3 regions of the Marinomonas sp. FW-1 genome follow, and region 2 is predicted to be linked to each of the others. Evidence: predicted binding sites of a transcription regulator. Region 2 holds the regulator's gene; each other region holds the start of a gene.

Region 1 (10,151 bases), 1.7 Mb from region 2:
AGTGGTTTGAATTTCTAAATACACACCGTCTTTGGCGGGAGATTTGATGATTAAAGGCTCTCCGAAACGCTTTTGACTAAAATAACGGAAGAAATCTGGGTTGCGGACAATGTTGGTAATGACTTGGCCACGGTCTGTGTGACGAATTAAGCCAAGGAAATGCCCCGCAGAATTGTTCCACCATTCTAAATTGCCTTGATTGTCTGCCATGATCACGCCTTCTTTTAAGGCCGTGGTCGAGCTTTCAATGCGTGTTAATGCTTGGCGCATGCGACGTTTAGATTTACGTTGTTTTTTCTGCAGACGATAGACTGCATCAAACACATCCCCCCAAATGCCACTGGCTTCTGGGGGCGCTGCACGCCCTGAATACCGTAACCAATTATGGAATTGATAAAGCTGATACAGCTGCCAATACAAAGACGCCAAAACATACAGCAGCAAAACACCTAACAATTGCCCAATAATGAGACCGATGACAACGCAGGCTGCTAACCCTGCTAGCCAACTAAGAATAGTGTTTCGCCAAATGGTTTTCATACGGACCTTTTTGCTGAAAAGCGGTAGCCTGTTCCTCGTACAGTTTGTATCAAGAAATCATGGGTACTACCAATGGCTTTGCGTAAGCGACGGATATGGACGTCTACCGTACGCTCTTCAACGTACACGTTACCACCCCATACCTGATCTAATAATTGTGCTCTAGAATAAGCGCGCTCTTGGTGAGTCATTAAGAATTTGAGCAAACGGTATTCTGTTGGCCCCATTTCCAAAGGGCGACTACCAATGGTGACACGTTGGCTGATTGGGTCAAGCGTTAGACCTTCGATTTCGATCGGTTCATCAACACCCTGTGGTGTTGCGCGACGCAATACGGCTTTTAGACGTGCGACCAGCTCTCTTGGTGAAAAAGGCTTGGTAATATAATCATCGGCACCGACTTCTAAGCCTTGTATTTTATTATCTTCTTCGCCTTTCGCCGTCAGAATAATGACGGGAATTTCAGCCGTGGTTGTATCTTTTTTCAAGCGGCGTGTTAATTCGATACCGCTGCCGCCAGGCATCATCCAATCGACAAGCACTAGGTCTGGTCGATGATCCACAATGATCTCATGGGCTTGCTGGATATTTTCGGCTTCCAAATACTCGTAGCCCGCCATTTCAAGGGCGATGGCTATCATTTCGCGTATGGAAGATTCATCATCAATAATTAATACTTTTTTACCGGTCACAGGATTCATCCTCATCTCAGGAACGGTTTTATTAAAGCGATCAATTGTGACAATTCGGTTACATTGTCACAACTTTGCCACATATTACATTAAATAGCTTAGTACTAGGCCAATAAAGACGCAGTATCCAATGCGGTTATTGTCTAAGAAAGAACGAAAGCAAGCTTGCCTATCGCGCTCTTTTGCTTGTTTAAATTGTTGATAGAACAATCCAACACAGACAACAAGGGACACAAAGTATAACCAATGTAGCCCAGCGAGTAGGCCAATCCAAGTCAATAAAGACAAGGTTAGTCCTTGTAGGCAAACAATGACGAATAAATCATGGCGACCAAACAAAATCGCAGTAGATTTAATACCCACTTTTAGGTCATCCGGACGGTCTGTCATTGCATAATAGGTGTCGTAAGCGATTGTCCAAAAGCAGTTTGCGACAAACAGCATCCATAGCTCGGGATCGGTTAAATCACCTCCCTGAGCGCTGTAGGCCATGGGAATGGCCCATGAAAAGGCTAAGCCAAGAAATAACTGTGGCAGATGTGTGTAGCGTTTCATAAACGGGTACAGAGCAGCCAGACCTAAACCTGCAAACGACAATAGAATCGTTCTTAGGTCAGTAAAGAGAACCAAGATAAAACTCAAAATAGACAAAGCACAGAAGAGGAGAAGTGCTTCTTTTTCAGACACTCGCCCCGACGGTAACGGGCGGTTTTTCGTACGTTCAACATGACCGTCGACCTTCCTATCAGCGTAGTCGTTAATCACACAACCTGCTGAACGCATACTAAAAACACCTAAGACAAAAATAATCACCAGATGCCACTGCGGCATGCCGTCGGCGGCCAGCCATAAAGCCCATAAAGTGGGCCACATGAGTAAAAATGAGCCAATAGGGCGGTTGAATCGTGTTAATTCTGCGTAGTCTTTAAGTTTGTTCATACTATTCCAAACGGTGATTTTAGCTGGTGTATTTCATCAAAAAAAGCTTCATTAACCAATATCCCAGGACCAAATTGGTGGAAGACAGAGCGCCGCGCCCAAAGTGATTGGGGCTGGTTTGGAAACATATGTTTCGGTAATTGAGTGACTTCGATAGCGCTCCGCTTGAGCTGCCTATGTTGGAACAAATAGCCGCCTAATGGCTTGTTTTGTAGATGTTTTACTTGTCGCCAATGTCCTTTCAAGGACTTTGCAGGAATAACTGAGCGAGCATAAATCACGGCGATTCCGTCAACCTTGAGCAGTACTGTGCGAATACGTGCTGCGTCTCTTGGGCTGAGTTTTAGGCGCTTTCGTTCTCTTACTGTGGGCGTTCCCCAAGCGTCATCAAGGACTTCAACAGTTAATGCTCCCACGCTGTGTAGTTTTGCGGTAAGGGAGTCTTGTGTGATCAGCCAAGGCCAAAGCTTTTTCGGCACTTTCATTTTATTAATTTGATGTACTGGAGACCAGCGATAGTCAAACTGTTGTGCGGCAGATGGGTTCATTACCGCCTGAGGCATCTTCGTCATATGAGATTAAGCGTTCATTTTGTTGATTAAGGCGACCATTTTATGCAACTCGGCAGACTTCTGATAAATCGCATCACGGCAGCCTTCTGCTTCTTCCAGCGTCAATCCGATTTCGACTAACACCGATGGCTCTATGGGATTGTTATGGCGTAGCTGATTAGAGACAAACAGTAATTTCGCTAATATCGCGTGTTCTCCATAGTAGTGAGGCTTTTTACTGTATCTTATCGCCATCCAAATGTTGTCCGGTAGACTCCAGTAACGCAGTAGCCAAGAACCCAGTTGCTCTTTGGTGAAATGCAAAATTTGCATCTCAACCAGTTCAGACGGCAAGTGTGCATTTGCTTCTTGGTAGCGTGAAAGAATGGAAAAGTGTGGTGGTAAAATAGTGCTAATGCCCAAGTAGCCAAAATTATGTAACAAGCCGGCAAGATAAGCATGGCCAAGTTTAGGGCGATTTTGCATCGGCATGGCTTTCACCAATGACTCCATTAATACAGCATTGGACACGGAGTCTAGCCAGAAGTCTTCATAGTGACGTGGGCCATCTTCAGGTGGTTGAAAGCCATTCCCCATGGATAAGCCAAGCGCTAGGTTCATCACCATGTCGTAGCCTAATACGCGTATGATGGCATCTTCTACGGACTCTATAGAACCTGGAGCGCCATAGTAGGGTGATGATGCCCAGCTAATAACTTGAGCCGCCAAGCTTGGATCGAGGGCTATGACGTCACACAACTCATCCGTTCCCGCGGATTGATCAGTAGAAAGGCGGATAATTCGGTGAGAGGACGCGGGTAAAGGCGGAATTTCTAATGTTTCTTCAATACGTTGTTTAAGACGGATGGACTGAAACCGGCCAAGCGCCTGAAGAATTTGTTCTTCATCGTGCTCGTGATTATCAACAGGGCGGTTGATGAGTGAGGTATCAATAGAAATAGCTTCAAAACGATTAAGAGGGCCCGAAAACATCGACTCTAATTCAACAGATGTAATGTCGTGATAGGCACCATCCACTTTTGTACGAATCGAAAATACGGCCTCTTTTAACATGCTTGCTTCTAAAATGGTGGTCACACTGTTTGGTTTAATCAGTGGGTCACCAGAGCTGTGGTAATGATTAACCGGCTCAAAACGGCGTTTCGTCAGCCGTGATACCGCGGATATATCCAGCATATTGCTCTCAGGGAAAATAACCTGCAAACGACCAGTGTGATCGGCTAGATGTACTACGCGTAATCTAGGGGTTGTTTTAGGGTTGATGGAAGCGCCCATGTATTTTCCTGTAGTGAAGACTATATAAAAAAAGCCCCTATAAAAGGGGCTTTGTGAATATAACAGATTTTAAGTTCTAGTTCTGAATAGTAAGTGATTAGTGATTCAGAATTTGACTTAAGAACATCTGAGTACGGTCGTGTTGAGGGTTGTCGAAGAATTCGTGAGGCTTATTCGCTTCTACGATTTCGCCAGCATCCATGAACACAACACGGTCAGCGACGGTTTTAGCGAAGCCCATTTCGTGTGTTACACACACCATGGTCATGCCTTCCTCAGCCAACTGAACCATTACGTCCAATACTTCTTTGATCATCTCAGGGTCAAGTGCAGACGTTGGCTCATCGAACAACATGATACGAGGCTGCATGCACAAGCCACGAGCAATTGCCACACGTTGTTGCTGACCACCAGATAACTGACCTGGGTATTTCAATGCTTGGTTAGCGATTTTGACTCGCTCCAAGTAATGCATCGCCATTTCTTCAGCTTCTTTCTTAGGTGTTTTACGAACCCAGATTGGTGCCAATGTTAGGTTTTCTAAAATGGTCAGATGAGGGAACAAATTAAAGTGCTGAAACACCATCCCCACGTCTTTACGAATCGCTTCGATGTTTTTCAGGTTGTTATTCATCTCAACGCCATCAACCAGAATGGTGCCTTTTTGGTGTTCTTCTAGGCGGTTGATACAACGCGTCATAGTTGACTTACCAGAACCAGAAGGACCACATACAACGATTCGTTCGCCTTTCTTGATGCTGAAGTTGATGTTTTTAAGTACGTGAAAATCACCGTACCACTTGTTTACATCGTTAAATTCGATGATTGCTTCTTCGCCCTGCGCTAGCTGGGCACGAGCCATGTTTGTATCTGTCATAATAAAGACCTTTAATTCTTAACTAATTTCGCTTGTGCCCAGTTTCTAACTTACGCTCGAGAGCCATACTATAACGAGACATACCAAAGCAGATAGCCCAATAGACAAAACCTGCAAAGGCATAACCTTCGACAGTCGTTCCTAACCAGTTTGCATCATGGTTAGCGGCTTGAATTCGACCTAAGAAGTCAAACATACCAACGATATAGACTAAGGTTGTGTCTTTAAACAAAGCAATGAAAGAGTTCACTATTCCAGGGATTACCAGTTTTAGTGCCTGCGGCAAAATAACCAGAATCATAGATTGCCAATAGGTTAAGCCCATCGCATCTGCGGCTTCATACTGGCCTTTAGGGATCGCTTGTAGACCACCACGAACCACCTCAGCCATATACGCAGCAGAGAACAAAGTGATACCAATCAACACACGTAATAGTTTGTTAAAGTTCAAGCCTTCAGGCAGGAATAACGGAATCATTACGGATGCCATAAACAAAATAGTGATCAATGGTACAGCACGAATCGTTTCGATGAAGACCACACACACAGATTTTGCTATCGGCATGTCTGAGCGTCGACCAAGAGCCAATACCACCCCTAATGGGAAGGAGGCAACGATACCAATGACCCCAAGCAGCACAGTAAGAAACAAGCCGCCCCACAAAGAGGTTTCTACAACTTCTAAGCCAAAGATGCCACCAGCGAACAAGAAGTAAGCGACGATGGGATAAGCAAAGATAATTGCGATAGAAAGGTACAGCTTATTGATCGTTTTAATGGCAAAAGCACCCACCATAACGATTAACAGAATAACGGCTAAATTAATGCGCCATGTTTCTGCTTCAGGGTATAACCCGTACATAAACTGGTCAAAATAGACGACAACAAATGCCCAACAAGCACCGCCACCAGTACAAGCGGCTTTTGACGTCCCTTCCCATGTTGCATTGATGAAACCCCACTCAATGACAGGTGGAATAAGCAAATACAACAGGTACAAGCTAAAAAGAGTGAGGAATATATTCAGCGGGGACGAAAATAAATTCTGACGTACCCATGCCACAGGACCAACCGATGTAACTGGTGGTGGGAGGCTTGGTGATGGTTTAAAGATAATAGCCATGATCTGCCTCCTAGCGCTCAATTAATGACATTTTGCTGTTGTACCAGTTCATGAATACCGAAATCGATAGACTCAATGAACCGTAAACCAACATACAAAGACCGATGGTTTCAATCGCCTGACCTGTTTGGTTGAGCGTCGTACCCATGACCACAGCAACCAACTCTGGGTAAGCAATAGCGGCACCCAACGAAGAGTTCTTCGCCAAATTCAAATATTGGCTAGTGAGTGGCGGGATAATGACTCGCAATGCTTGAGGCAATACGATCAGTCGCTGAGTGAGGTTGTCACGAAGGCCCAAAGAGCGAGCTGCTTCGGTTTGTCCCCAGTTAACAGACAATATGCCAGCTCGCACGATTTCAGCAATAAATGCCCCTGTGTAAGTAGATAGAGCAACTAACACAGCTACGAACTCAGGTGGAAGAACCATACCGCCCGTTACGTTAAAGCGACTTTTTTGCGGTAGGTCGAACTCTATCGGAAACCCAGAAACGGCCAAAAATAGAAATGTCACACCAACAATAACGCCAAGAGACGACCAGTAAGCAGGGAACCATAGCCCTGTTCTTGTCTGGCGCTTTTTCGCCCAAATAATCAAGCCAATGGAAGCTACAATCGACAAAACAAAGCCGAAAATTACCAAGCCAAAGCCATCTTGAGCGATTGGGTTAGGTGAATAAATGCCGCGTTTATTTAATAGGAAATCGGCAAATTCATAACTATTTCGTGGTGCTGGCAATGCCGCGAGTACAGCAAAATACCAGAAGAACATTTGCAGTAGTAATGGAATATTACGCAATGTTTCGATGTAGACAGTGGCTAAACGTGCCACTAGCCAGTTTTTGGATAATCGAGCTAGCCCCATTATTACGCCAATAATGGTGGCTAAGATAATCCCTAATAGGGAAATAACAAAGGTATTGATTAAGGCAACAAAAAACGCTCGCCCGTAGGTATTCGCCTCAGTGTATTCAATTAGGTGGATAAGAATTGGAAAGCCAGCTGGTTCATTGAAAAATGAGAAACCAGTTGAAATTCCACGGTTATCGAGGTTGGACTGAAGGTTACTGAATAAGTAATAACCCGCAAAGACCACCATCACTAGTAGCACAATTTGAAATATTAAAGCGCGATTACCCGCGTCATTCAAAAAGCTGTTATTGCTTGGAGTTGTTTTATCGCTCATCTTGTTTCAGGCAATGGAATGCTCGTCAGATGTGTAAGAAAGGGGGGAGAAACCCAGCGGCATTTGCCGCTGGGTAAATACCCAAGCAGGTTGCTTTAGGTATTAGCGAACTGGTGGCGCATACATGATGCCGCCAGCTTCAGTCCATAGTGCGTTAAGGCCACGTGGCAGATCTACAGGAGTAGATGGACCTACGTTACGCTCAAACACTTCACCGTAGTTACCTACGTTAGCGATAATGTTGTAAGCCCAATCCGCTGGAAGACCAAGTTGTGCACCCATGTCACCTTCAACACCTAGTAGACGCTTGATACCTGGGTCATTTGTTTCACTTTTGACCTTAGCAACGTTTTTAGATGAGATATTCATTTCTTCAGCGTTAACTTGAACAAACATTGACCAAGTTACGATGTCTTTCCATTGGTTGTCGCCGTGACGAACAACAGGGCCAAGTGGCTCTTTAGAAATAGTTTCTGGAAGAATTAAGTGAGCAGAAGGATTTGCAAGTTTAGTACGGTGAGCCGCTAGACCAGATTTATCTGTTGTGTAAACGTCACAACGGCCTTGGTCGTATGCAGATAGTGCTTCGTCTGCTTTTTGTACAACAACTGGCACATAAGACAATTTGTTTTTACGGAAGAAATCCGCCATGTTCAATTCTGTTGTTGTACCTTGTTCTGTACAAACCGTTGCACCGTCAAGGTCCAACGCAGAAGTAACACCTAGATCTTTACGAACCATGAAGCCTTGACCGTCATAGAAGTTCACTGCTGTGAAGTCTAAACCCAAAGACGCATCACGCGTGTAAGTCCAAGTTGTGTTACGAGCAAGGATATCAATTTCGCCAGATTGTAGGGCGGTGAAACGCTCTTTAGCAGAAAGAGGAGTGAATTTAACTTTTTGATCATCGCCAAAGATTGCAGAAGCAACAGCGCGACAAGCATCCACATCTATACCTGACCAGTTGCCTTTATCATCGGCATTGGAGAATCCTGGAACACCATTACTAACACCACACTGGATAAATCCTTTTGACTTAACGTCGTCAAGTGTTGCGGCAGCAGCACCGGTGCTTATGGTTGCTGCGATTGCAGCAGTCGAAAGTAGCTTACAAACATTCGATTTCATTATATTGAGCCTCCCAGGCGTTTTTTTATATATGTTGTTATCTTGCTGAAATTTACCGTTCAGAGTGTTACGTCTGTGATTAAAACGAAGCAAACTTGATGCCAACATGTAATTATTCTTGTTGTTAGGTATATGCAGATGATTCCTCTACAAGATCATCACATGCCCCTATAGAATTACTCTTTTGAGGCGTAGTCAAGGATAAACTGTAAGAAAATAGCTAGGAGATACTTATTTTTTACACCTTTTGCACTGTTCAATCTTGGTATTTATAAAAATGTAAACAAGGCATTTTTCTGAGGGATGCTAGAGAATTCAGGGCTTCCCATTACGTGAGCTGTGTTTTATTGCTCACTTATGGGGCGTTGATAGTGAGTTTGTAAAGAATTATTACGCTGAATGATTTTTTTGCATCATTTTGGTGCTTTGATGAAATCTACTGTGCTTCGTTTAAATACCCACATGTAATATATTGAATAAAGCACTTTCCATAATTTGTAATCTGCATGGTAGACTTAGTCATAAATTGAAGTCATGTAAGGAGATCCATATCAGATGGATAACTCAGCAAAGCCACTCGATCGCTTAGATAAAAAAATTCTTCGAGAATTACAAATTAACGGCCGTCTATCCAATGTAGAGCTAGCAAGTCGTGTAGGACTTAGTGCAACACCTTGTTTGGAGCGAGTGCGTCGGCTTGAGCGTAATGGCTACATTACGGGCTACTGTGCCTTAGTTAACCCTAAAAAAGTAGACGCTGGACTACTGGTGTTTGTTGAAATTCGTCTTAAAACAACGTCTCCAGAAGGGTTTAATGAATTCAAAGCCGCGGTAACGGAAATTCCAGAAATACTAGAATGTCATCTCATTGCTGGGGATTTTGAATACCTTCTTAAAGCACGAGTATCGAACATGGATTCGTATCGCCTTTTGCTTGGTGAAACGTTATTGACGCTACCGCATGTTCGTGAATCTCGTACCTACGTTGCGATGGAAGAAGTCAAAAATACCACGGTTGTTAATATCCCTTAATGTTATCCACATTGAAGATGCGGATAAGTGTGCACATCTTTAGACGTTCAAATACTGATCGTGGTTAGGTAGCCAGCGTGATAACAATGGCGAAACACGCTCAGGGTAGTGGCGGTACAATTGTGCTGCGGCTTTTTGAACGTCATCAAGCAAGTTTTTATCACGCTGTAAATCGGCTACTTTAAATTCCCAAAGCCCAGTTTGTCTGGTGCCAAGTAATTCCCCTGGCCCTCGTAACTCAAGATCTTTTTCGGCGATTTTAAAACCATCACTGGTCTCTCGCATGGTGGCAAGCCGTTCTTTACCCTGTTGTCCTAATGGCGCTTTATAAAGTAGCACGCAATGGCTGGCGGTTTGCCCTCGACCCACACGACCACGTAACTGATGAAGCTGAGCAAGGCCAAGACGTTCAGGGTTTTCTATTACCATTAAGCTGGAATTAGGCACATCCACACCCACTTCAATCACCGTGGTGGCAACCAATAACTGAATGTCTCCGGCCTTGAATCTGGCCATAATATCGGCTTTCTCTTGCGCTTTAAGTCGCCCATGTACCAAGCCAATGGATAAGCCGCCGAGTTGTTCCTGCAGCAAAATAGCGGTGTCTTCTGCGGCTTGGCATTGCAAGGCCTCTGATTCTTCAATCAAGGTACACACCCAATAAGCTTGCTTTCCTTCTTCACAGGCGCTTTTCACCCGATCAATGACTTCTTGGCGTCGCTGATCCGATACCACAATCGTGTTTACTGGGGTTCGTCCAGGTGGCAGTTCATCAATGATGGAGCAA
Region 2 (10,151 bases):
GCGAATAATGCCTATTCTATTGCGTCCGCCGATTTTGCTGGTGAGCTTTGGCTAGACGCTGTTGTCGGTAAGGAATACGAAGTTCGTGCAGAGTCTACGAACGTCAACATTGGTTTTGAGGATGGGCGGAATTTTGATGCGACTTCCTCTGTAAAACTTCACTATTCACAGCGGCAGCCAGCGATTCGTCTCGATCTAAAGGATTTGGTAATAAGTGATAGCAGTGATGTTAGTTATCCTGCTATTGATGCTGTATTTGATTGGTCGTCTTTAACGGACCGTTCGACAGTCCGCTTTAACCAAGCTGATTTGGGCTTGGGTCATGAAATATTAGCGCATTTTTTGCCAAAAGATTCTAACGCATTCAGTATTTTGAACGCCTTGCACCCATTGGGTGTTGCTAAGAATGGTAGCGTTCAGGTGTGGCGAGAAGACGGTGAGTTGTCATTTGAGTTTTTAAGTAATCTGCAAGCCGCATCCGTTAATGCCTACAATGGCATTCCTCAGGCCGATAAAATTAATGCTGTTTTTAGTTTGTCTGAAGACAGTGGCTATATCGATTTTCGGGGTAATGACAGCAAGCTGTGGTTTGATACGGTGTACGAATCGCCTTGGCAGGTTGATAAAGTTTTGGGCTACGTGAGCTGGCAAAAACAACAAGATATATTTTTAGTGAGCGGTCGTGATTTGTTGGTGCAACGCCGTGGTGCTGATGTTAATGGCGGCTTTCGTTTAGAAGTTAGAAGTGATGAACCTGATTGGCTTGCTTTAGATTTGCATGGTCAAAATTTATCTGTTGCAGATCGACTGGATTATATTCCGCCTAAAGTGCTTGATGAAGCGGTTATGTCTTGGATTCAGAAGGCATTTCCTAATTCTGGTGAAATCACGGATGTTGATGTATTGGTGCAGAGCGAGTTGTCAGACGGTGCTAAGCCTCACGTAAGAATGCAAATGGGGCTAAATGATACGGATGTGGCGTTTGATGAAAATTGGCCTACAGCGACGGATGTCAAAGGCAATTTTTCATATGATGCGACAGGTATCAGTGTTCATGTGGACTCAGCTAAGTTAGCAGATTTGCCCGTAAGTAATCTTTTGGTGACAGTGCCGATCATAAATGAGAAAGCAGATTGGCTGAATATTTCGGGTGCTGTTGATGAAGAGGCCCCCTTAGTTATTTCTACGTTGCAATCAACGCCGTTGGCCGACTCTGTTTTGTCACCTTTTGCTAACTGGCAATTGGAGGGGCGAGTAAAGGGTAAATTTGATGTTGCTGTGCCATTTGTTCCAGATACGGAGCCCAAAGTTCAGCTAGCGCTTGATTTTAAAGATAACCCATTGCGAATTAATGACCTTGATTTAGCTGGCTATGTTCAAGAAGGAAGACTGAATTATAGTTCTAGTGAAGGCATAACGGATTCCGCTTTTGATATTCAAGCATTGGGAGGAAAGTCACACCTTACACTTTCATCTAAGGCTACAGGAAAGGCTGGTGGGCTGGCTGTGATTGGTGATTTTTCAGGTGAAGTGGATATTAAAGACGTTCTTAAATGGCGTGATGTTAGTGATTTGGCAATCAATAGAGCGTCTGGTCTGACTGGTTACGCAGGAAAGTTGTTGGTTAATCAGTCTCAAATGGGGCAGGTCGATTTTACCATTGATAGTGAGCTGGTAGGGGTGAAAATAGATCTGCCAGAACCAATAGGAAAGGAATCGGATGAAATAAAACCGCTGCAAGTCAAAGTGAGGCAGCATGAATCTGATCTTGTTATTGATGCGAGTTATGACAGCCTTGCAAAGGCGAGAATGCTGCTTCAACGCAATGAGTTTATTGGCGGTGAGTTGATTGTTAGTACGGTTCAAGGGGAAGAATTCAGTTCAACAATACCGAATGGCTTGGTGATTAGTGGAAACTTGAAGCAGCTTCTTGTGCCTGAGTGGCAGTCTGTAATGGCGGATTTTTCAGGCGGAAGTACGGAAACTGATGCGGACGATATTCCTGCATTACCCGCTTGGTTGAGTCGAGTTGATCTTATAGTCGATAGAGTGGTGGTTAATCCAAATAACACTTGGCATAACTTTAAGGTGGCTTATAACGCCTCGACTAATAAGCCCCTTTTTGTGAATTCGGATGAAATGAATTTTGCTTTCATAAAGAAAGATGGTGTGATCAATCTCAATTTTGGTTTCTTGAGCTGGAATTCAGATCCTTCAGAGGAAGCCGGCAGTAGTAAAGAAGCGCCTTTTTCTGCTAGGCAAATTCCAAATATGAAATTGTCTGTGGATCAGCTTTATTTTAATGAAAAGCCTTACGGCGATTGGCAGCTTAATATTACCAGAGAGGGTGATGTTCTAAGGGTTGACCCTATTTCATCTAAATTAAAGACAGGTCATTTTACAGGGTCTTTATTCTGGCAAGATAGAGGGGAGTCTTCTAGTGTTGAGCTGGTTGTGGCTGCTGACGGTGCGGATCTGGCTGAATTGACGCAAAAGTTTTCCAATAAGCCGATTGTTACCTCTAAAAAGTACAAAATTGACGTGGGTTTAAGTTGGAAAGGACACCCATTTTATTTTGATCGAGAGTCGGTTTCTGGGCGGATTGCTTTTTCTTCATCGAATGGTAATTTCAGTCAAGTAGATGAGTTACCGCCATTTTTGAAGGTGCTGGGGATCTTTAATGTTGGGGCGTTGAGTCGACGTTTGTTGTTGGATTTTTCTGATGTTTATGAACCAGGCTTAACTTACGACGACTTTAACGGTGTTCTTTCTCTTTCTAATGGTATTTTGAAAACAATCTCCCCAATCACCATCAAGTCCCCAACCGCTGAGCTTGTTGTTGCTGGTGAAGCTGATATCGTAAATGAAAAATTGAATGAAAGGCTAACGGCCACTTTTCCTATATCAGGAACGCTGCCTTTGGCGGGGTTGATATGGGGAACTCCTCAGTTGGCGGGTCTGCTATTTATCACTGATAAGCTAATCGGGGATCAGTTATCTAAGGTAACGAGTGTGCAGTATAAAGTTGAAGGTTCCTTTAACGATCCTGTTATAACCCCTGTTCGATATCAACCAGTGGGTAAATCCAATGACAAATAGATTGCGTGTCGCGGCTATTCAACTTACCAGCACGAAAGATTGGCGAAGTAATCTGGAAGAAGTCAAACGTATGGTCGTTTCTGCTGCTCAGCAAGAAGGAGCGCGCCTTATTGTTTTGCCGGAAAATGTGTTTTTGTTTGATGGTAAAAATATGCGACCTTTGGCGGAGTCTGAGGATCAAGCGATTATTTTTGCTGAGATCGCGACGCTCGCCAAGTGTTACTCTGTTTATATTGTGATCGGCTCTCACCCTTCTCATATTCGGTTTGATGGCCAATTAGTGCCGAATGGGCGGGTAAGGCAGTCTTGTTGGGTGATTGGTCCTGATGGCGCCATACTTGAACGCTATGACAAAATTCATCTGTTTGACGTTGCTGTGGATGATAAAGCAGCCTCTTATAAGGAGTCTGATTTTATAGAGGCGGGTGAGTTGTCATTAAAAGTGGTGGATGTGGATGGCTTTAAAGTGGGTTTAAGCATTTGCTATGACCTGAGGTTTCCTGAGTTATATCGACAACTTGTTAATATGGGGGCTGAAATTTTATTGGTGCCTGCCGCCTTTACTTATGTGACAGGTAAAGCTCACTGGCGCACCTTGTTGTCCGCCCGTGCTATTGAAAATCAATGTTATGTCTTAGGCGTTGGCCAATGTGGTTGGCATAATTCAACAAGGCAAACTTATGGTAATAGTGTTTTGTATTCTCCTTTTGGAGAATGCTTGGCGGATTTGCAAGAAGAGCAGGGGTATTTTGTCTTTGAGGTAGAAAAGCAAAGACTGAATCAATGTCGTCAAAAAATGCCTTGTTTATCCCATCGTAGATTTCAGTAAAAAGCCCTGGTCAGTTTTTTCTGAGCCAGGGCTTTTGTCGAAGTAAATCGCAGTGGGTTTTACTTTTCTGTATTAGTCTTTTAAGCCTAAACGTTTCTCTTCGGCTTCACGCAAAAAACGGAATAATTTCTTACGGTTTGTTGTGTTTGATCCTTGAGACACTTCTTTTTGGGAGAGTCGGATAAGTTGTCTAAGCAGCTGAATGTCTTCGATCTGAGGGTTTTCATCTAGGTATTGGGACAATACTTCTTTACTGTTTTCGCCAATAAGTGCGTCACGCTTAACTTCTAGTTGGTGAAAAAGCTTGTTGTACGCAGCCGATGTTGAATCAAACATAGCCACTCGATTAGCAATGGCCTCATGGTCTTCTGTGCGCATGATCTTGCCGATGTATTGAAGGTGTCTTCTCATGGCTTCGTGTTGTTTTATGCGTCCAGCTTCAACGAAGGCTTCGCGTAAAGTGTCCGACATTTCAACTTTCTTAAGCTGGTTTTTGCTTAAGCCGAGCATTTTTTTACCAAGATCTTGCAAGGCTTCCATTTCACGCTTGATCTGGGTTTTACTTTTAGGAATGTCTTCTTCGTTTTCAAATTGATCAAAGTCTGTCATGGGAACCTATATTAAAAAAATAGTAGCGAGACCTAGGAAGGAAAGGAATCCAATTACGTCGGTCACAGTAGTCAAAATTACGCTGCCAGCAAGGGCAGGGTCGATGCCAATCTTTTTTAAGAAAATTGGCAGAAGTGTACCAGTGGTTGCTGCAAATAGCAGGTTTATTATAGTGGCGCCTGCAATGATATAGGCAATCTTTATGTTGTCAAACCAAAGAGCGGTGAGTGCGGCAATAACGGTTGCCCACAATATGCCATTAAGAAGTCCGACAACAAGTTCTCTATTTAAAAGCCAGCGTGTATTGGTTGCGCCAATCTGGTTCAGTGCGATGCCTCGAATTACCAGTGTCAGTACTTGTGAGCCAGCGATACCGCCCATACTGGCAACAATAGGCATTAATATTGCCAATGCAACCACTTGATCGAGTGTGTTTTGAAATAGTCCAATCACATAAGAGGCGATAAAGGCTGTAATAAGGTTTATGCCAAGCCAAACCGCACGTCGTTTGGTGGTTTTCATAATAGGGGAGAAGGTGTCTTCGTCGTCATCGAGACCTGCCATGCTTAGCATGGAGTGTTCAGCTTCGTCACGAATAACATCGACAACGTCATCGATAGTGATACGACCTAGTAATTTTCTGTTTTCACCATCAATAACGGGAGCGGAGACAAGGTCCATTTTTTCAAATAACTGCGCAACTTCACTTGCAGGTGTCTCTGCATTGATCACAGTAAACTCGGTTTCCATAATGTCACGCACGGTGGCATTAGGGTTGGAAACCAGCAATTTAGTAAGGGGGAGTACACCGAGAAGTTTATCTGAGCGACTGACGACTAATAAACTGTCAGTCATGTCTGGAATCTTTGCGTGCCTGCGAAGATAGCGAAAAACAATGTCCACATTGATATTTGGACGAATTGTTATCGTATCCGTATTCATTAAGCCGCCAGCAGAGTCTTCTGAGTAGCTTAATAGGTCTTCAACTCTTTTTCTGTCTTGCGCCGTCATCGACGCAAGCACTTCTTTCACGATCTTTTCTGGCAGGTGCTGTAATAAGTCGGCTAAGTCATCACTTTCAAAGTGTTCTGAGACGGCGATAAGGCGTTCTGTATTCATGTTTTTCATGAATTGAACGCCAATATCTTCAGTCAGATACTGTAATACTTCGCCTTCGTTTTTGTCTTCGATGAGTTCCCATAAAAGCTTACGCTCTTTTGGCGGAGACGATTCTAATAGTCGAGCAACATCTTGTGCAGGTAGGGCACCATTAAGTAGGTAGCGAATTTGCATTGTGGCACCGGTCTCAAGGGACTCGGTTACCGTTTGCAAATGATTAAGGGTGTTTTGCTCCGACATGATGCTCTTTACTCATCTTCACCGAAACGATTGTTGATTAATTCAACGATCGCGTTAATGGCTTCTTGCTCATCTTCACCATTCGCTTTGATTTTGATTTCGGTGCCTTTTCCTGCAGCAAGCATCATCATTGCCATGATGCTTTTTCCATCCACATTACGCCCATCTTTTTCGATGGTGATATCACAAGAAAAGCGTGTGGTTGTTTCTATGAGTTTGCCTGCTGCACGGGCATGCAAGCCAAGTTTGTTTATAATAACAATAGACTCTTCCAGCATGCTTTATACCTATATTAATGAGTTGAAAATACTGAATAGCTCTTCGTTGCTTTGAGCAGTACGCAGCTTGTCCAATGATTCTGGAGACTGTGCTAATTCTGCAATTTGAGCCAGTGTTGATAGATGTTGGTCACATTCATGTGGCGGAACAATTAACGCAAATATAAGATCGACAGCTTGTTTGTCTATAGAGTCAAAATCGATAGGCGTCTGTAGTGACATTACCACTACAGCGGTGTGATTTGCGGACTCTAGTCGACAATGCGGAATGGCTATTCCATTGCCTATACCAGTACTTCCAAGTTTTTCTCGACCTAGCAGTGCATCATAGACGGCTTCGTTATCACAGTGAAGTCGGTTTGACGCTACTTCCGCGAGGTTTTCTAATACGCGTTTCTTGCTAATGATATCTTGTTTTGCGAGAACGAGGTCTGCTTTTAATAATGATTTCAAGGACATGATAAAATGCTTTCCGTTTAGATCAGTCGTTTGCGTTCATTGGAAGGAGGGATGTTCATCGCCTCACGGTATTTGGCTACAGTCCGTCGAGCAACTTGTATGCCTTGATCTGCCAAAATGGCAGCTAACTTATTATCACTTAAAGGTTTTTTAGCAGGTTCGTCAGCAACAAGTTTTTTGATCATGGCCCTAATTGCTGTCGAAGAGCACTCACCACCAGAGGCTGTATTAACATGGCTCGAAAAGAAATATTTTAATTCAAATATCCCTTTTGGTGTGTGCATGTATTTTTGAGTGGTTACCCTAGATATGGTTGACTCATGCATGCCTACTTCTTCAGCTACGTCATGAAGCACCATTGGTTTCATGGCTTCTTCACCAAGCTCAAAAAAATCGATCTGTCTGCTGACAATGCAGCTGGCTACTTTTAGTAGCGTCTCATTTCTGCTTTGTAAACTTTTCATGAACCATTTAGCTTCTTGTAGTGAGTTTTTGATGTAAGAAGCATCTTCGGCTGTGGCAGCGGTGCTGGCCATGGCGGAATAGGTTTCATTGATTTTTATTGGTGGAAGAGCGTCGTTGTTTAATTCAACTTGCCAAACGTCATTACGTTTTTTGACTGACACGTCAGGAATAACGTAATCGGTATCATCGGCATCAATAACCGAGCCTGGGCGCGGGTTTAGTTGTTGAATTAAGCTAATGACTTCTTTTAGCGCTTCATCTTTTAATTTTGTTTTGCGGCTTAGTTGCGCAAAATCTCTATTGCCCAATAAGGGTAAATAATGGTCAATAAGGTTATAGGTGCTTTTGTATAGAGGGTGAGTCTGGAAAGCTTCTAATTGCACCAACAGACAATCACGTAAATCAATAGAGCAGACGCCGACTGGGTCGAAGCGCTGCAGTCTATGTTGAACCGCAATGACTTCTTCCATTTCTAGGTCTTCAAGTTCAATGCTTAGTGATTCGCAGATGTCGTCAGGTGTAATGCTTAAGTATCCATCAGGCTGGACACATTCAATGATGGCATAGGCAATCTCAAGGTCTCTATCAGACATGTGAGTAAGGTTTAGTTGCCAGATAAGATGGTCTTGAATGCTTTCAGCAGGTGCGTTACGGCTTTCAAAATCGCTATCGCCTTCAAAGCTAAGGTTGTCACTGACCGCAGCTGAACTTTGGTAAGTATCATCCCAATTGCTGTCTATGGATAGCTCTTCTGGGATGCTTTCTGTCCATTCGGACTCTAGGCGTGCTTCTTCACCGTTATCTAGAGGTGTTTCTGTTGCGCTTTTTGACTCTATGCTAGCAGGTAACTCATTATGAGTTTGCTCGTCATCATCAAGCTCAAGCAGTGGGTTCGACTCTAGGAACTCATGAATCTCTTGCTTCAAATCCAACGTAGAAAGCTGCAGTAAGCGTATAGCTTGCTGCAGTTGTGGGGTCATGGTTAGCTGTTGACCTAGCTTTAATTGTAAAGACTGCTTCATGGAGCAACTCTTTTTGTTTGAGTGAATTGGAACGAGTTGTGCATACTACTCCCTTTCTACAGCAATGATAAGGGGTTATAGGCGGAAGTCGTCGCCTAAATAGACCTTTTTTACTTGTTCATTGTTGATGACTGTACTGGCATCGCCTGATGCGATGATATAACCATTACCAACAATGTAAGCTTTATCGCAGATGTCGAGGGTTTCTCTGACGTTATGATCGGTAATTAGGACACCGATTCCACTTTCTTGGAGGTGTTTAATTATTTGTTTTATGTCACCAACGGAGATTGGGTCTACTCCAGCAAATGGCTCATCAAGCAGAATGAATTTTGGGTTCATTGCAACCGCTCTTGCTATTTCTACCCGGCGCCTTTCACCTCCTGATAATGCCATTCCTAAGTTGGTGCGGATATGGGTGATATGGAACTCTTCTAAGAGCTCTTCTAATCTTTCATGTTGTTGTGCTTTAGTGAGATTTTTGCGTGTTTCTAAAATCGCTAAAATATTGTCTTCTACAGACATTTTTCTAAAAATAGATGCCTCTTGAGGAAGATAGCCAACACCTTTTTGGGCGCGAGTGTGCATGGCGTCATGGGTGATGTCTATGCCGTCAATAAATATGCCGCCAGCGTCATTGGCGACCATACCAACTATCATATAGAAACAGGTGGTTTTTCCTGCTCCGTTTGGTCCTAATAAACCAACGGCTTGGCCTGATTCAACGGAAATTGAGACGTCTTTTACTACTTTGCGTTTTTTATAGCTTTTTGCAAGGTGTTTTGCTTCTAGTAAGGCCATCTATTATTTTGCCTCAGTAGTTTGTGGCTGTAAGGTCATATTGACGCGACCAGAATCTTTTTTCTCTGCGCTAAAGGTGCCATCTTGGATCATGTAGAGAATGTAATCAGCGGAGATAGAATTCTGCATACGGCTTAGGTATCCATCTCCAGTGATTTCAAGTTTGGATTCGTCGGTTTGGTAGTGGATTTCATTCCCTCTACTGATAACTATGTTGCCATTCCAATCTATTTGTTGACTGAATTTTGCTGGCGACCCTGTGGCTTCTAGGCTGTTAAATCTGCGGGTGCTTGGGTCTGTTGTGACTTTTAAATACTGTGCTTGGATTTCTATGGAGCCTTGTTTTACAAAGACGTTGCCTTTATAGATGGCTTCGCCTGAATTCTGGTCGAAAGAGGCTTCATCAGCTTGAATTTCTAATGGCTTGTTAAGGTCATCTGGTAAAGCGTAAGTGTATTGTCCAATAAGGGCAGAAGTGAGCAACATGCTGGCGTTAATGAGTTGTTTCATAGTTTCCTCGTACAGATCCTGTCATCACGACTTCTTCTGAGTTTATAAAGGTTGTAATCTTATTCGCGGAGGTTTTTCCTTGGGTTGATATCAAGGTAGCAGCTCCGTAGCTGGTCAATGATTTGTCTTTGTCTACGTAGTGCATGTTGTCCGAGCTAAGCTGGATGTCTTCAGACTGCTGATATTTTTTCGTTGCTCTTACGTTGTCTGTTAATAGAATATCATTACTTCCGTCTTCAATAACCCCTTTATCTGCTTTTCCATGCCATTGTCCCGATTCTGAATATCGGGCAACACTAGGCTGTTCGAGCAAGGTTTTCTCTTTAAGGTCATAGTGAGAGGTTTGTTTGGCGTTCAGTGTTTCGATTAGCCCTCCATTTTCATCAAACTCTTTTACCTGCACATCGGTGATGAAATAATCGGGCGAGCCACGAAGTGCATCGCTTTCGACTAAGTTTCTTGATGGCTTTGTGCTGTACCAGCTAATCGAAGCAATAACCACAGTTACTGCCGCTAATAGTAGAATGTTTCTGGTTTTAAGTGTCTTTGCTAAATTCATTGTTATGGCGCGCCATTCGTACTGATTGCAAATATATATATGCCATAGGATGCAATGAAAGGCAGGCCTATCCATCTAGGGATTGCATTGCTCTTAGATTTTTTGAATATAAAGATGGCAATAGCAAGTGCGACCGTTAATCCTAGTACCCAAGGGAAATC
Region 3 (10,151 bases), 800 kb from region 2:
GAAGCCATGGTTATGTTTGATATCATCATCTTTATCTCACTTATCGTGTTTGGTTTAGACCTGATCATCGCCTTTTAGACCAATCTTAAATCGCTTCAGATAATCATTAGGGTGTTTACCGTCATACATGACACCATCAATAAAGTCGCTTTGAGGTGGTTTAAAACCATCTTCCTTATCAAAATCAGGAAACTCGTCTGCCGACATGACACCCTCCTCTATTAAGGATTGTGCCGCTTGCGCATAAATATCAGGACGGTAGACATCTTTAGCGATCTTCATGAACCATTCGTCAGACTTAGGTTCGGAAATTTGCCCCCAACGACGCATTTGCGTTAGGTACCAAATCGCATCGCTGTAATAGGGATAAGTTGCGTGATGACGGAAGAAGACGTTGAAATCTGGAATGTCACGTTTATCGCCTTTTTCATACTCAAAAGTACCGGTCATACTGTTGGCGATCACATCGTAATCAGCGCCCACATATTGGCTACGCGAGAGGATTTTTACCGCCTCAGGGCGATTAGCATTGTTGTTTTCATCTAGCCATTTCGCAGCACGAATCATGGCTTTGACAACACGAATGTGCGTGTTGGGGTATTGATCCGCCCAGTCGCTGCTCACACCAAAGACTTTCTCTGGGTTATTTTTCCAGATTTCATAATCGGTAATGACTGGCACACCAATCCCTTTAAACACAGCTTGTTGGTTCCAAGGTTCACCAACGCAGTAACCTGAAATCGTTCCCGCTTCCATGGTGGCTGGCATTTGCGGTGGCGGTGTAACAGACAGCAAAGCATCGGCATTAATCTGACCACTGGTGTCGCCTCGCGCTGGGGCGTAATAACCTGGATGAATGCCACCAGCAGCAAGCCAATAACGCAGCTCGTAATTATGAGTGGAGACGGGAAACACCATGCCCATTTTGAATGGTTTGCCTTGGGCTTTATAGCCATCTATTACAGGCTTTAAAGCACTGGCACTGATTGGATGAACAGGCTTGCCATCTGGACCATTTGGAATGTTTTTCTTCATTTCATCCCAAACATCGTTGGAAACCGTAATACCATTACCATTCAAATCCATACTAAAAGCGGTCACTATGTGCGCTTTCGTACCGTACCCAATAGTTGCACCCAGTGGCTGACCCGCTAGCATATGAGCGCCATCTAACTGCCCATCAATCACTCGGTCGAGCAGAACTTTCCAATTTGCTTGAGCTTCCAAAGTGACATACAGCCCTTCATCTTCGAAATAGCCTTTCTCATACGCAATCGCCAATGGCGCCATATCGGTTAGTTTGATAAAACCAAATTTAAGCTCTTCCTTTTCCGCATAACCAACCTCCGCTTGGGCAACACCAGATAACAGAACGGACCCCATTAATATGGAAAAACCCATTTTAGGAAGGGGATCTAAGGCTTTCAAAAATCTTAGGTTCATTGTCATACTCCGCAACTAAATACATTTCAAAAAGTAGAAAAACAAAAAAAGGCGCATGCACAACACAAATAGAATGTGTTTGCAGGCGCCTTTGCCATTCAAAGAAAATCCGACTTTGGAGATTCAGTAATGTGGGTGACAATTAACGACCGTTGCCAATTTCACCATTTTTTTTCAAAAAATTTTTCTCTATGTATTTTACAAAGCACGCAGTGTGCCAATTAAAATAAACAACTGTTTTATATGGTTTTTTGTATTTTTTCCGCTCAATTTTGAAATGCAGACCGATAAGAACATCTTTATTCTTGCCCAATAATCATGCACAGCGCACTAAAACATCACATCATCCGATGCGCATTACGCCAATCTTTCAAACCCCTTTAAAATCCCTTCAGGGTGCAAACGAATTTCCCCATCCGCCACCAAAGATAACCAAGTTGCTTCGTCTGCCTCTGGTAGCTGCCACTCTATGGCATTTTTGTCTTCAACTAAGCCCAGTGCTTTGTAGTAAAGATCTTTACGATAAATTTGCTCGGCTAACTGGTTTAGCTTGGACACACCACCTAACTGTTGCCAGCGATGCATCTGAGCCATGACCCATAATGCATAACTCGGCAGTGGCTTATTAATATCACTACCGGAAAAACGCTGAAACGCTTCCATTGGCCAATCAAACTGTCCCTTTGGTTTAATAGAACCAAAGCCATACACCAACTGCTGCATAGTGCAATTTAAATAATCTGGATGGCTCAAAATACTAAGAAGCTCAGCTTGGTTTTCTGCGACATCTACCCAAGCGCAGGCTTTATCTAACGCCCGAATAATCGCAAGATGTTGTGCTTGATTTTGCTCGGCCCAAAGGGCGTTCACTCCAAATACTTTCTCCGGAGTGCTTCCCCAAATTTCATATCCTGTGACCAGCATATGACCAACACCTTGCTCAACCGCCAAGCTATTCCATGGCTCACCCACACAATAGCCATCTATATCGCCACGTCTTAAGTTATCGACCATTTTTACCGGAGGAATAACCACTATTTGGACATCTTTATCCGGATTAATACCAGCTCGACTCAGCCAATCCCGTAACTGATAATTATGAGAGGAATAAGGGTACACCATCGCAAAACGCAACGGCGCGACTTTGTCACCTCGATGATCAATGAGCCTTTTTAAAGCGACGCCCGTTCGGATGTCCAGAGAAGAGTCAGCAAAATGTTGCAGTTGGTCGTACAGAAAATTACCAATCGTTATGCCATTACCGTTGTGGCTTACGGTAAAACTGGTTTGCATTGCTGTTTTGATGCTACCTATCCCTAGGCTGGCAGCGATCGGCATTGATGACAACATGTGCGCACCGTCTAGCAAATTAAACGCTACCTTGTCACGAATACTTGCCCAAGATGCCTCTTTAGAAAGTACAACATTGACGCCCTCATCGACAAAGAAGCCCTTCTCTTGAGCAATAACAAAAGGCGCGCAATCGATAAGTGGGATAAAACCGATACGAATGGGATCCGCTTGCTGAATAAGACTATTTGATTGCACTGTGTTCATTTTGAACCTCCCATCAACTCCATGACAGATATGATATTTCTAGCAACATCTGTCATACGTTGACTACGATCCATTGCTAGTTTTCTAAGAGCTTGATAGGCCGCTGGCTCATCACATTTCTGATGTTTCATGATTAAACCTTTTGCTTTATCTATCAGCTTACGATCTTCAAGCTGGCTTTTTACCGACTCAAGCTCAGACCTAAGAGCATGAAACTCCCTAAATCGCGCAATAGCCACTTGTAATAATGCTTTGACGCTACCGCTATTGACGCCATCAACCACATAGGCGCTTACCCCAGCCCTAATGGCAGCCTCTACATACTTAGAGTCATCCTGTTCAGCAAACATCACGATTGGGCGAGGATTATCTTTAGTGAGACGAGACATATTTTCCAACATGTCTCGATCAGGTGATTCAATATCAATAATCACCATATCTGGTTGAAACTCTGCTACGGCTTCGGTTAGGTTTTTAGCATTCTCTAAACGTCTAATGACACGGTAACCGCTATCCATCATAGCTTGTTCTACAATAGCCGCTCTTGCAGGCTCATTATCGACCAACATCACAGTCAATTCTTTTTCGGGGGGAGCGGACATGGTGCATTCTCTTTGAAAGCGTTAAGTTACACTCAAGTAAACTGCAAAAATTGCGCCATTAAGATACACAGAAAATAGATAAATACGGAGGATAAGCAACAATAGAGCGCTGCTGCAGTCGAAAATCCCCTTTCATTCTGATGTGATTGAGCGGCAAAAAAGTGAAATGAACCAAAAATGTGCAGAGGACGCTAAGGATACGACCTAATGCACCGTATCAAGTGATTTCACTAAAAGAGCCAAGGCTAAACGATCTTTAGTATTGGTTTTCTTAAAAACAGAAGTAAGATGAGCTTTCACGGTCCGCTCGGTGATCTCTAACTCCAATGCAATTTGCTTGTTTGAAAGGCCTTTTGCAATACATCTAGCAACACTCCATTCCCTGTCAGACAAATGCTCAAGCGTGTTATTAGACGTTGGTTCAGTCGGTGCAGACTGTTGAATGAGTTGCTCTATGAAAGCCTTCCCTCCCCAAATCTCGCCAGAGTCAATCACGGACAACACCAGTGATAATTGCTCCTTACCAATATAAGGTGCACATTGACCATTTACGCCTACCGAAAATAATCTTAGTGCTGCACTTTGGCTAAATTGATTCGGAAAAACGACCACTTTTTGTTTTGGAAACGCTGAACATAATGCCGCAACATCTTCTACATCTTTGGAAAAAGAGTCGTTGCCTAAATACATAAAGCAATATTCAAACTCGGATGGTGATACAGTTAACGATTCACGCACATCTTCTATCGTCTCAGCACGAAATAATGAAATTCCAACTGCGACTACACTATTCCAATGTGTCCAAACGGCGTCATCTGTATTCCAACACAAAATTTTCAAAATAAACCTCATCCTATTGAGTGCAACCTAGCTATTCTAACCAGCTAACAATGACAGTTTGTTAACATTTGTTACCGAATATAAACCTTGGCGTTTTTTTTGTAATTAACGCTCACGAAGCGCATTCTGCTTGGCTTTTAGAATTGGTTTCAATAAATAATCGAGTAGCGTTTTCTTGCCTGTTATAATATCTACGGTCGCTTGCATACCTGGGATAATTGGTAATTGCGATTTTTCAGTCCCTAAATAATTCTTATCCGTCCTCACCCTAACCAAATAGAAACTGTTGCCTTCTTCATCCAGAATGGTATCAGCACTGATGTTTTCAACAACACCAGGCAACCCGCCAAAAATAGCAAAATCATAGGCTGACAACTTAACAACCGCTTTCAAGTCTGGCTGTATAAAACCAATGTTTTCGGGTCGAACTTTAGCTTCAATCAATAGCGAGTCTTCAATAGGTACAATTTCCAATAAACTCATTCCAGGCTTAACAACGCCACCCACCGTATTGATTTGAATTTGTTTCACAATCCCTTTAACCGGTGATCTAACCTGCGTTCTAGAAACTTTATCAGCTAGTGATACGCTGGTTTCACGCAGTTGATCCAACTTGCTTCGAACGGCGGTTAAATCCTCTTGGGCATCAGCACGAAATTTAGCATCACTTTCTTCGAGCTTACTCTGCGCTTCTTTTAACGCTGACTCGGCTCTTGGAATAGCCAATTGAGTGGCTTCTAAATCCCCCTGCAGCTGGTTCACTTGCCGTTCAAGCTGTAATAACTCAACCCTGGATACAGCTCCCTGCTCAAAAGCAGGTCGAGTTAACGCTAATTCTTCTTTAGAGTATGCATAACTTTGCTTCAAGTTTGCCAGCTTCGCCTGTAATTCAACAATCTCTTGTCGCCGCTGTGCTATCTGCTGCTCAAAGCTAGCCTGATTAGTACGCAGTGACTCTAAGCGATTCTTGTATAAATCAAGCTCTCGATTAACCACCTGTGGGTTTTCCTTCATAACATCAGCATCAAACTCAGGTTTAACACCATAAGACTCTGCTTGAAGACGTGTGGCACGCACCCGTAAATTAATCGACTCTGCTTGTTGCTCCCTTAATGAAGATAGCGCTTCTGTGTTTTCGATCGTCATCAACACCTGATCATTATCGACAACCTGCCCAACCTTTACGTTAATTTCTTTTAAAATACCACCTTCAAGGTTTTGAATTTGTTGAACCTGACTCGAAGGAATCACCCTTCCCTCACCAACAGTCACTTCATCCAACGAAGTATAGTGAGCCCACACTAATGCAACGGTGATGAATATAAAAATCACCCATAGAATGATACGGCCGCCACGAGGCGTCTTCAGCATCAAAGCGGCATTTCGGTTAGTCAAATACTCTAAATCACTTTGAGATATTGATGTTTTTTTACTCATTATTAACTGACCTTTAATTTGCCTTGGCGAAGTGCTTCATGCACCTGAGCTTTTGGACCATCAGCAATCAAGCGACCATTATCCATTACGATAATACGGTCAACCATATCCAGCATAGAGGCCTTATGTGTAATTAATATAAGCGTTTTATCTTTTAACCCTTCCATTAGTCTTCGCTTCATTCGCGTCTCAGTTGTATTGTCCATCGAGGCGGTGGGTTCATCCAAAATAAGGATTGGTGGATCAAAAAGTAACGCACGAGCGATCGCAATACTTTGACGCTGTCCACCTGACAGTAAAGCACCTCGCTCACCAACATTACTGTCTAGACCACTTGGCTTACGATTAGCAAACTCAGAAACACCTGACAGGTCAGCCGCTCGAATAATAGCGTCATCCTCCATGTAAGGAACGCCCATGACGATATTATCTTTGATAGAGCCATAAAATAAATTAACGTCTTGGGATACAGCGCCAACATTACGACGTAAATCAGTAGGATTAACCTGACGAAGGTCCACACCATCTATTCTTATTGCACCGCTATTGGGTGTATAAAGGCCTGTCATCAACTTACCAATGGTCGATTTTCCGGATCCGATACGCCCGATAATGGCGACCTTCTCTCCTTGCCTAATATTAATATTAATTTCACTTACCGCTGCTTGCTCTTGATCAGGATAAGCGAAATTAACCGCCTCGAATTGAAATTCTCCTTTAAAGACAGGACGATGCACAAACTTAACATCGTCAGGGTTTTCAACTGGAGAGGACATAATTTCATTTATTGAGGTAAAGGCCGACTTCGCTTGATTGTATCGAGTTGCTAAACTCGCCACCTGCGCCATGGGGCCAAGTGCGCGACCTGTCAACATAACAGAGGCCACCAACGCCCCCATACTCATGTTCCCTTCTGCGATCTGATAGACACCCACAATCACAATGATCACGGTTGTTAACTGTTGCGCAACCATGGCAAAAGAAGAAGAGGACTGTGATAGTTGACGCGTTTTCACGCCCCAATCGGCAATGTTACCAACCGCACTTTCCCATTGCTTTTGCATTACGCCTTCGGCGTTATTGAGCTTAACACTCTCAGCGTTATAAAGACTTTCGATCAATACCGCGTTTTTCTGTGAGGCTGTTTTTTGGCTTTCTTCAATGGAGCGACGCAAAGGCACTTGGATAATAATGCTGTAAAGCAAAATTAAGGCAATAGTCACGATGGGGATATAACCAACAGGTCCACCGATCATCCATATCACGCCAATGATAAGAAACATAAATGGAATATCAACCAGAGTAGTGATTGACGCTGAAGTAATAAAATCTCGAATACTCTCAAATTCTTGGAGGTTTTTTGCGAACGCCCCAACCGATTTGGGACGAGACGCCATGGTGATATTGTTCACCTTGGAAAAAATAGAGGCCGAAATCAATATATCTGATTTTTTCCCAGCAATATCGATAAAGTAAGAGCGCAACATACGCAATAAAAAATCAAACAAATAGACAACCGCGGCGCCAATAGCCAAGACCCAAAGCGTATCAAATGCATTGTTAGGCACAACACGATCGTATACGTTCATCACAAAAAGCGGGCTGGCTACGGCAAAGATATTAATCAGCAGGGAAGCGATGAAAACGTCTCGATAAATACGCCAAGAACCAGTCACAGTTCCCCAGAACCAATGACCCTTTTTCTTTTCTTCGTCATCATTTTTCGCTGAACGCTTATCAAATTGATACAAAGGGCGTACAAAAAAACAGTAACCAGAAAAAGACTCAGTCAGTTGCTCAATCGGTAAGGTTATTTCCCCTTCCCCAGATTCTGGTCGAAATATTTTGGCGGTGCCAGACTCTTTATCCAATTCCAATAAAACGCAGGCTTGCTTTTCCTTCAATAGAAGGACGACAGGAAGCACCATGTCTGGGATTTTTAACAGGGGACGCTTAACAAAACGTGAGCTCAAACCTATGCGCTGTGCAGCGCGTTGAAAAAGCTCGGGGGTCATTTCATTTTCAGTGATAGGTAAACCCGCGGCAATACCATCGGCAGTGTAAGGATTATAAAAATACTTACTTAGCAGAACTAAGCAATCTAATAACGGATTCGGGTATTCTAACGAAGCACTTTTAATTCGCCATTGGTCGGCAGCTTCTTCAGGAGTCGCTTGATTCGTTACTCCTGTCACGTCTTCACCACCCTCATTAATGATGTCATTATCTTCATAAGATTCTGGTGACGAAGAGTCCTGCTCTGAACGACCAGTGTCAGACATACCCTATATTCTCCTTAAAAAACCGAAATACCGCTTGTGGATCAATAATAAAATAATAAGAACTATAGTCTAGAATAGTGTTTATTAAGTAATATGGGAAGAGAACATACCAACTTGTCATAAATTGAGATATTAGAAGGAAATCAATATGCTTTACGCAAAACTCAATGCAGATGGAGTGATTATAGATGTGGCCACATCACAGTCAGATGAGTACAAATTATTAGTCGCTCCTAATGACCCAACGGTTGCCAGCATATTGGAAAAAAAATTCACGTCAGCAAGCACCAGCACCCAAGAAATACTCGCTAGCTCTGATGGTGAAATGATGCGTATTTTGGAAGATTTAGTAGACCTTCTAACAGAAAAACGCCTGATACAATTTACTGAATTACCTTTAGCTGCGCAGAAGAAATTGCTTGGTAGAAAATGGGTGCGTGGCGTTCATAGCGGAAATGATGAAAGCTTAATGGCCGACAATGAAGACATTGGCGATCGAGAAGATGACTCATTAATCTAGTAAGCCACCTTCTTAAAAGACCGCACAAGCAAGCTGCATTACATGTCTTGCGAGCGCCCAATATAGAAGCCTTGAGCCCCCGTTACATCAAATCGTTTCAATGCTATTAACTGTCTTTCATTCTCCACACCCGTTGCGATCACTTCAATATTTAAGCTATTGAACATCTTACAAAGAGTATGCATAAAGAAAGACTCAGATTCCTTACCCGCTGCCATACGCGTATAAGACGAATCGACTTTCACATAATCTGGCATTAGCGTTTGTAGATATTGGAAAGCTGAGAACTGCTTACCGACATTATCAATACCGAACACTACATGATGTTTTTTCAGTATTTGAGCCAACACGTTGGCTTGGGCTTCCTCTAACAAAACGCTTTGTTCAGATATCTCAAACATTAACTTACTTTTAATATCCGTACTTAATGAACCAAGAGTGCTGTCTAACCAATCAATAAATGACGCTTTAGTGACGGATGACATTGACACATTTACCGTAAGCGGTGCGGCTAAGCTTCTGGATTTAATATAGTTAATAACCTGAGAAATAATGACTTTGTCTATTTTTTCACCCAAATCAAACTGTTCAGCCAAGCCAATAAAATACCCTGCATGATATTCCTTTCCACCATGCTCCAAGCCCATAAACACTTCTTCATGGGAGGTGACGAAAACATCGTCTGATGACGAGTCTAACATCACCACCTTCTGTTTTTTCAGCTTGAATGATTGACGCTTGATGGTTAACTCTAAAACGTCTTTCCAATCTGTCCTGCTCAAAGATAATTTCTGACCCGCATTGAAATCCAACACTTTAGTCATGTTGGCACCCGCTCGCTTCGCTTCACGTAAGGCACTGTCTGCTTGAGACATAACCGCAGCACGATCAACCTGCCCATCAAAGGTAATTGCCCCAATATTTGCGACATGACTGGAATAACTAATACTGGCCACATTTAACTCCAGTAAGTTTGCCATAATATCTTCGACTATTTGCTTAAGCTCGCTATGGTCAACGTTTGGAATCAAGACCACAAAATCTGCGCCCGACAAACGCGCAAGCGTGCAAAATGACGAAATAGTGGCAACTTTTTTGGACAATACATCTGCTGCGGATTGAATAAACAAGTCTGCAGATTCATAGCCTCGTTCGTTATTCAATTTTGCCAAATCGGCCAAACTCACAAAAATAAGACCATCAATCCCACGCTCTCTTCCGACAAAATGAGATTTAATCTGGCTTTCAAAGAAGTTACGATTCCCCAATCCACTGACAGGGTCTTTAAAGGCTTTCGCTTGTAGCCATTGCGCCGTTTCCACCTCGGAGGCAAATTCTTTCTCTAACTTTTCAGCCATCCGGTTCATGGATAAAACAACGGATTTTAATTCTCGGGTTTTAGGAACGTTCGTCATTTTCATAAAGCGGCGTTGCTGTATCGCTTCAGCCTGTTTTTCCAGCTCAACCAAG

What was found. Region 2 encodes sigma-54, which starts transcription at its own class of promoters, with help from an activator protein. Its sites were predicted from a motif close to TGGCACNNNNNTTGCTNT; they were not measured.
Region 1: a site for sigma-54 is predicted at 8,419-8,436, ahead of C1X04_RS18025 (amino acid ABC transporter substrate-binding protein). Genes of this name have one in related genera too.
Region 3: a site for sigma-54 is predicted at 3,643-3,660, ahead of C1X04_RS06700 (ANTAR domain-containing response regulator). Genes of this name have one in related genera too.

What each region holds. Positions count from the first base shown of each region.
Region 1 covers NZ_CP025987.1:3,885,187-3,895,337, reverse strand. The annotation lists gene phoR (phosphate regulon sensor histidine kinase PhoR) at 1-540, opposite strand, end outside; gene phoB (phosphate regulon transcriptional regulator PhoB) at 537-1,232, opposite strand; gene ubiA (4-hydroxybenzoate octaprenyltransferase) at 1,317-2,171, opposite strand; gene C1X04_RS18050 (chorismate lyase) at 2,168-2,743, opposite strand; gene C1X04_RS18045 (HDOD domain-containing protein) at 2,750-4,018, opposite strand; gene C1X04_RS18040 (amino acid ABC transporter ATP-binding protein) at 4,116-4,895, opposite strand; gene C1X04_RS18035 (amino acid ABC transporter permease) at 4,918-6,018, opposite strand; gene C1X04_RS18030 (amino acid ABC transporter permease) at 6,029-7,204, opposite strand; gene C1X04_RS18025 (amino acid ABC transporter substrate-binding protein) at 7,307-8,332, opposite strand; gene lrp (leucine-responsive transcriptional regulator Lrp) at 8,888-9,364, shown strand; gene recG (ATP-dependent DNA helicase RecG) at 9,404-10,151, opposite strand, start outside.
Region 2 covers NZ_CP025987.1:2,219,532-2,229,682, reverse strand. The annotation lists gene C1X04_RS10460 (YhdP family protein) at 1-3,099, shown strand, start outside; gene C1X04_RS10455 (carbon-nitrogen hydrolase family protein) at 3,089-3,928, shown strand; gene yjgA (ribosome biogenesis factor YjgA) at 4,001-4,537, opposite strand; gene mgtE (magnesium transporter) at 4,544-5,896, opposite strand; gene C1X04_RS10440 (HPr family phosphocarrier protein) at 5,905-6,174, opposite strand; gene ptsN (PTS IIA-like nitrogen regulatory protein PtsN) at 6,184-6,633, opposite strand; gene C1X04_RS10430 (RNA polymerase factor sigma-54) at 6,651-8,120, opposite strand; gene lptB (LPS export ABC transporter ATP-binding protein) at 8,196-8,921, opposite strand; gene lptA (lipopolysaccharide transport periplasmic protein LptA) at 8,925-9,431, opposite strand; gene lptC (LPS export ABC transporter periplasmic protein LptC) at 9,415-9,990, opposite strand; gene C1X04_RS10410 (calcium/sodium antiporter) at 9,993-10,151, opposite strand, start outside.
Region 3 covers NZ_CP025987.1:1,423,685-1,433,835, reverse strand. The annotation lists gene C1X04_RS06715 (ABC transporter permease) at 1-29, opposite strand, end outside; gene C1X04_RS06710 (CmpA/NrtA family ABC transporter substrate-binding protein) at 55-1,443, opposite strand; gene C1X04_RS06705 (CmpA/NrtA family ABC transporter substrate-binding protein) at 1,801-3,000, opposite strand; gene C1X04_RS06700 (ANTAR domain-containing response regulator) at 2,997-3,602, opposite strand; gene C1X04_RS06695 (helix-turn-helix transcriptional regulator) at 3,807-4,442, opposite strand; gene C1X04_RS06690 (HlyD family type I secretion periplasmic adaptor subunit) at 4,548-5,879, opposite strand; gene C1X04_RS06685 (type I secretion system permease/ATPase) at 5,882-8,161, opposite strand; gene C1X04_RS06680 (hypothetical protein) at 8,310-8,681, shown strand; gene C1X04_RS06675 (EAL domain-containing protein) at 8,720-10,151, opposite strand, start outside.